3 regions of the Pantoea jilinensis genome follow, and region 1 is predicted to be linked to each of the others. Evidence: riboswitches for the same ligand, from Rfam matches in the RefSeq annotation. Region 1 holds a riboswitch; each other region holds the start of a gene.
What was found. Region 1 has a riboswitch for thiamine pyrophosphate ahead of KTJ90_RS21105 (FAD-dependent oxidoreductase). Riboswitches for the same ligand answer to the same signal wherever they lie in the genome.
Positions count from the first base shown of each region.

Region 2: linked by a shared signal. The riboswitch ahead of tenA (TenA family protein) and the one ahead of KTJ90_RS21105 (FAD-dependent oxidoreductase) in region 1 are both predicted to bind thiamine pyrophosphate.
Region 3: linked by a shared signal. The riboswitch ahead of thiC (phosphomethylpyrimidine synthase ThiC) and the one ahead of KTJ90_RS21105 (FAD-dependent oxidoreductase) in region 1 are both predicted to bind thiamine pyrophosphate.

Region 1 covers NZ_CP077748.1:350,780-353,043, reverse strand. The annotation lists gene KTJ90_RS21115 (alkene reductase) at 1-369, shown strand, start outside; gene KTJ90_RS21110 (ArsR/SmtB family transcription factor) at 386-700, shown strand; TPP riboswitch at 842-961, shown strand; gene KTJ90_RS21105 (FAD-dependent oxidoreductase) at 1,093-2,037, shown strand; gene thiS (sulfur carrier protein ThiS) at 2,021-2,218, shown strand; gene KTJ90_RS21095 (thiazole synthase) at 2,221-2,264, shown strand, end outside.
Region 2 covers NZ_CP077748.1:109,903-112,166, reverse strand. The annotation lists gene KTJ90_RS20000 (6-phospho-beta-glucosidase) at 1-586, shown strand, start outside; TPP riboswitch at 692-794, shown strand; gene tenA (TenA family protein) at 863-1,564, shown strand; gene KTJ90_RS19990 (ABC transporter ATP-binding protein) at 1,561-2,264, shown strand, end outside.
Region 3 covers NZ_CP077746.1:3,832,809-3,835,072, forward strand. The annotation lists gene nudC (NAD(+) diphosphatase) at 1-295, opposite strand, end outside; gene KTJ90_RS18050 (Rsd/AlgQ family anti-sigma factor) at 385-891, shown strand; TPP riboswitch at 1,045-1,145, shown strand; gene thiC (phosphomethylpyrimidine synthase ThiC) at 1,233-2,264, shown strand, end outside.

The DNA.
Region 1 (2,264 bases):
GTTGAAAGCGATCCCCATGCCACCTACATCCGTGCCGCTAAACTGTTGAATGAACTTGAAGTCGGTTATCTCTCCATTGCCGAAGCGGACTGGGATAATAGCCCGGACATGCCTGAAAGTTTCCGCGTTGCGCTGCGGGAAACATTCAGCTCTCCGATCATCTATTCCGGTCGTTACACGGCTGAAAAAGCGCAGCATGTACTGGAAAAAGGCTGGGGCGATCTGTTTGGTTTTGGTCGTTCATTTATCGCTAATCCTGATTTGCCTGCACGCATTAAATCAGGTCATCCGCTGAATGAGGTCGACCACGCCTCTCTGTATGGCGGCACGGAGAAGGGTTATACTGACTATCCTGTTTTTCAATCCTGATACTCTGTGAGGCGGCATGTCCCCCGAAAATGCCCTGAAGTTACTGTCCAATCCAACCCGAGTGGCAGTGCTGAAGTGGCTTAAGCATCCTGAAGAAGCGTTTGCGGGCTATACCCAGCTCTATCCCTTCGATCAGTATGGCGTCTGTGCCAGCCTCATACAGGACAAGGCGGGCTTATCACAGCCCGCCACGTCGTTATGCCTGAAAGCACTTCACAGTGCCGGGCTGGTCGAAGCCAGCAAAGTGGGCAAATGGACCTATTATCGTCGTGCTGAACCGCGTATTCGTGAAATCACCGACGTGCTGACACAATCACTGCAGGCGCTGTAAGGCGACTGCAGTTTAAACACCCTCTCATTGCCTACTGCTAACGCATTGCATTTGACTCTGGCGCAAAACCTTGCCTGTCCCCTAAAATTCTTAGCAGCCATCCTTTGCGCGCTTGACGAAGCTGCCCGCTTCACTTACAACTAAACCCGTCAGGGGAGTCTCGCCAGAGAGACTGAGAGGCTAATAGCGCATCGCGCGGCTTAGCGACCCTTAGAACCTGACCCAGTTGATACTGGCGTAGGAAGACGGGTATCGCATCAGATACTTGCCGCAGGGGCGCATGCACGACGCCTCTGCCTTTTCCCTCCGTATCACGGGTCTTCGTTAACGTATAACGAGGCCAAAGTGAAATATCTCATCCAGAATCTCTTTCTTCCTCGCCGGTGGACATCATGAGCCGCTGGTCGGTGCTTGGCAGTGGCGTGGCCGGGCTGTGCGTCGCCACACTGCTGATGGAGCGGGGCGAAACCGTCGAAATCATTACGCAGCCTGACTGTCGTGCCGCCTCACACTGGGCGGGTGGCATGCTCGCGCCCTGGTGCGAAGCGGAAAGCGCGCCTCAGCAGGTGATCGATTGGGGCCAGCACGCTGCAGGCTGGTGGTCGCAACGTGTTGATGGCGTGGAACAGCAGGGTACGCTGGTGGTTGCGCCGCCGCGTGATAGCCGCGAACTGACGCGCTTCGCCAGCATGACGGAAAAACATGAGTGGGTCGTACCGGGTGATATCGAACCGGCGCTGGAAAATCGCTTTGCCCGTGGTCTGTATTTTGCGGCGGAGGCGCATCTCGATCCCCGCCGCGCGTTGCAGCAACTGCGTGACAAATTACAACAGGCTGGCGTGCCCTTACACAGTGGTGAACCCACCGGCACCATCATTGACTGCCGTGGCATTCACGCCGCGGATCAGCAGCCCGCGCTGCGCGCCGTACGGGGTGAAATGCTGATCCTCCAGACGCATGACGTTCAGCTCTCCCGTCCTGTCCGGCTGCTGCATCCTCGCTTTCCCTGCTATCTGGTGCCCCGAGCAGAAGGGCACTTCATGCTGGGTGCCACCATGGTCGAAAGTCACGACAGCAGTCCGATTAGCGCCAGAGCCATGATGGAGTTGCTAAGCGCCGCTTACAGTCTGCATCCGGCGCTGGCTGAAGCGCGGATTGTGGAGAGCGGCACCGGCCTGCGCCCTGCCTATCAACAGAACCTGCCGGAGGTTCGTTTTGAGAATGGCCGTTTTTCGCTCAATGGGCTGTATCGCCATGGCTTTTTGCTGGCTCCGATCATGGCTGAAAACCTCATGCTGCAACTGACTCAGGAGATGACTCATGCGAGTTCAACTTAATGGACGCACGATTGAAACCGATGCAGGCACGCTGGCGGAACTGCTGCAGGAGCAGCAGATCGACCCGCGCTCCGTCGCCGCCGCGCTGAACGGTGAGTTTGTGCCGCGAAGCCGGTATGCCAGCCAGCAACTTGAGGCGGGTAATCAGCTGGAAATCCTGTCACCAATGCAGGGAGGTTAATGATGTTCTATCAATTTGCGCCGCAATCCCGCTTTCTTCTGGGTAC
Region 2 (2,264 bases), 240 kb from region 1:
CGTGTTCCGTGAAAAAGGTGTGACGCTGGAGATCGCTGACGGTGATGCCGACATTCTGAAAAACAGCGTCGATTTTGTCTCATTCAGTTACTACGCCTCACGCTGCGCGTCGGCAGAGATGAACGAGCAGAACAGTAGCGCCGCCAACGTGGTGAAATCCCTGACTAATCCCCATGTGCCACGCAGTGACTGGGGCTGGGGCATCGATCCGCTGGGGTTACGTATCACGATGAACATGATGTATGACCGCTATCAGAAGCCTCTCTTCCTGGTGGAGAATGGCCTGGGCGCACGCGATGAAGTCGACGCGAATGGCGAGATTAATGACGATTACCGCATCAGCTATCTGCGTGAACATATCCGCGCGATGGGCGACGCCATTGAAGATGGCGTGCCGGTGATGGGTTATACCAGCTGGGGCTGTATCGATCTGGTTGCCGCCTCGACCGGCGAAATGAGCAAGCGCTACGGTTTCGTCTACGTAGACCGCGACGATCTGGGTAACGGCACGCTGGCGCGTACGCGAAAAAAATCATTCTGGTGGTATAAGAAAGTGATTGCCAGTAATGGCGCAGATCTTGAGTGACACTGTCACTTAAAAAGCACATCTGAATGTACTGTTGCTTAGCAGACGTGCCTGAGCATAACACTGACGCATGCGTTGTACTCAGGCACTAATTATCGTATAACGAATGTCTCCGAGGGGTGTCCTGTCATGGGCTGAGATGGCGAAAGCCGAACCCTTTGAACCTGATCTGGGTCATGCCAGCGAAGGGACGGGTCGGCAGATTTTCTGTCACATTTCCTGCACTATCCCCTGTTCCAGACCGTATGCCCGGATCTCCCTTTTAATGGAGATCCCATGTCACATCCGCTTTTCGAGACCGGTTTCTATGGTCGTCTGCGCCAGCAGGCGGGCACGCAATGGCACGCCTATGTAAGGCACGATTTTGTGCAGCAACTCGGTCAGGGTACGCTGCCTCCTGCCGCCTTCCGTCACTATCTCACCCAGGATTATCTCTTCCTGCTCCACTTCGCCCGTGCCTGGGGTCTGCTGATCAGCAAACTCTCTGAGCCTGACGCTCTACGACGCGCTACGGCATCACTTAACGCGATTATCGGTGAACTGCCGCTGCACCTCGCTTACTGCCAGCAATGGGGCATCAGCGAGGCAACAATGGCACGTGAACCCGAAGCAGCGGAAACGCTCAATTACACCCGTTATGTGCTGGATGCCGGTCACACCGGCGATGCACTGGAGCTCATAACGGCGCTGATGCCCTGTGTTGCCGGTTACGCTGAAATCGGCCTGACTTTGCTGGATGATCCTGCGACGCGCATTGAGGGCAACCCTTACGCCGAATGGATTGAAAATTACGGCGATGAAGCCTATCTGGCCGGGGTAGGCTCGTCACTGATACTTTTTGAAACGCTGGCTCAGCAGCGCGCCGGAGAACAACGTTTTGATCGGCTGGCGGAGATTTTCACCACTGCGACCCGGCTGGAAGCGGCATTCTGGCAGATGGGGATAGATCACGCTGCCTATCTTCGGGTCAGACCATGAGCCAGCTGTGCAATGCCACACCGCCAGGTATTTCAGTTCGCCAGCTCAGCCTTACGCTGGGTCAGCAACAACTTTTCAGTCAGCTTGATCTGGAGATCGCCGGGGGTAAATTTACGGCGTTACTGGGTGCCAGCGGTGCAGGCAAAAGCAGCCTGATGCGTGTCATTGCCGGTCTTACGCCACCCAGTTCGGGACAGATTAGCGGCAGCGATGGCCTTCCGCTGACCGGACGCATCGCCTGGATGGGGCAACAGGATTTGCTCTATCCGTGGCTGACGATTGAGCAAAATGTCTGCCTGGCCAGTCGGCTGAAAGGCGAGAAAGCCGATCGCGACTGGGCGCAGTATCTGCTGGCAAGGGTTGGGCTGAGCCAGAGCGCCCGCGCGCGCCCCGCTATACTCTCCGGCGGGATGCGTCAGCGCGCTGCGCTGGCCCGCACTCTCTACACGCGTCAGCCTGTTGTGTTAATGGATGAGCCATTCTCCGCGCTGGATGCATTGACCCGTCATGAGATTCAGATGCTGGCGGCGGAGGTGCTGGTCGGTCACACGGTGCTGCTGATCACCCACGATGCCGCCGAAGCCTGTCGTCTCAGTCATCACCTGCTGGTGATCGGTGCGGCGGGAATCGAAGCCTCTCCACCACTACAGGGCCTGCCGCCAAGGGCAGCCGATGACGCCGGCTTAATACGAAGTCAGGC
Region 3 (2,264 bases), on a different replicon from region 1:
CGCACCAGCGATGAGAACGGTAGAATTCCGCCAGCTGAACACCGCGACCCACCAGCTGAAACAGCGCTGCATCCTGATCGATTAGCTGACGGACTGAGAACATATCGGCAGAACGCGGTTCACAAATCAGCCAGACTTTTTCGCCCTGCCACTCACCGATGGTCCGGGCCTTACTGCCAGTTAAACCAAATTTTTCGGCGTTTCCGTGGGGTAAATCACCTTGTGGCAACCAAATTTTCTGTTCATGGCTGACAATCCACCATCCAGCGTCTACGCTTGAGATTTCGCATTGCATTTATTTCGTCATCCTTAGCGTCAAATCGCACGCTGAAGCCCTGATGTTAAGTGTGTAGATAAACAACTATAACTCACATGGAGTTAGATATGCTTAACCAGTTAGACGTCCTGGCTGAACGCGTAGGTGGCAGTAATGAACTGGTCGATTCGTGGCTTGAAGCCCGTCGTCAGCTACTGGTGACCTATTATCACCTGGTGGGTCTTAAACCTAATAAAGAGGCGCTGACGCGTCTGGATGAACAGGCGCTCGACAACTTTTGTCATGGCCTGGTCGATTATCTTTCTGCGGGTCACTTCAGTATCTATGAACGCGTGATCAGTGAAATGAGTGGCGACAGCCCGATGATCGCTGCCGCGCAGATCTATCCCCCGCTGGAAGCCAATACGGAACGTCTGATGCAGCTCTATGACGGCCACCTTCAGCAGGCGATTGATGACGAAAACTGCATGACCTTCCAGCAGGCGTTGTCCGAAGTGGGCGAAGTGCTGGAAGCCCGGTTTACACTTGAAGATAAGCTGATTCAGCTGGCATGGGACAACAAGCTCGTCCCCCCGCCAGTGGCGAATGACAGCCAAATCGCCCGCCCGGCCTGATTATCGCCGTCGGGAAAGGGGTTGAGATTATCTTCCAGCCCTTTTATGCTAAACAGGTTCTGCGGAGCGCTTTCCAATGAACCTTTTTTATTTGTGCTTTGAAATTTAAGCTTTTTACGCCGGAGTCTGTTACAGGACGCCAGTGCAAAAAGTAGCTTCTTGTCGGAGTGCCCAGTTGGGCTGAGACCGTTAATTCGGGATCCGCGGAACCTGATCAGGTTAGAACCTGCGAAGGGAACAAGAGTAAATATTCTCTGTATGTCAGCACGCTTACGCTGTCTATACGGTTACTCCTTCCGAACTCCGGACAAGCATCGTTCCCTCTTAACAGGAAGATTGCTATGTCTGACCCAAAAATGACCCGTCGTGAACAGCGTGCCCAGGCGCAGGAATTTATCGATTCTCTGCAAAGCGGCAGTGCCTTTCCCCAGTCCCGTCGCATCTGGATTACCGGCAGCCGGGAGGATATTCGCGTACCCATGCGTGAAATTACCCTGAGCCCGACCCACACTGGCGGTAGCAAAGAACAGCCTCTCTATGAGCAAAATGAAGCGGTGCCGGTCTATGACACGGCAGGCGCTTATGGTGATCCCGCGGCAGAGATTGATGTGCATCGTGGCCTGGAAAAGCTGCGCGCGCGCTGGATTACTGAACGCGGCGACAGCGAACTTCTTGAACAGAACAGCTCAGGCTATACCCAACAGCGACTGGCTGATGAGGGGCTGGATCATCTGCGCTTCGATCACCTTCCGACACCGCGCCGTGCCCGTGCCGGGCGCCGCGTCACGCAGCTGCACTATGCCCGCCAGGGGATCATCACCCCGGAGATGGAGTTTATCGCTCTGCGCGAAAACATGGGGCGCGAGCGAATCCGCAGTGAGGTGCTGCTGCAACAGCATCCGGGTCACAGCTTTGGTGCGCATCTGCCCGCCCGCATCACCCCCGAGTTTGTGCGTCAGGAAGTTGCTGCCGGACGCGCTATCATCCCGGCGAATATCAATCACCCTGAATCAGAGCCCATGATCATAGGCCGCAACTTTCTGGTTAAGGTTAACGCCAACATCGGTAATTCGGCGGTGACCTCTTCCATTGAAGAAGAAGTGGAAAAGCTGGTCTGGTCAACTCGCTGGGGTGCCGATACGGTGATGGATCTCTCTACCGGTCGTTATATTCATGAAACGCGCGAATGGATTTTGCGCAACAGCCCGGTGCCTATTGGTACGGTGCCGATCTATCAGGCGCTGGAAAAAGTGAATGGCGTGGCGGAGGCGCTGAACTGGGAAATATTCCGGGACACGCTGCTTGAACAGGCGGAACAGGGCGTCGATTACTTCACTATCCACGCGGGCGTGCTACTGCGTTATGTCCCGATG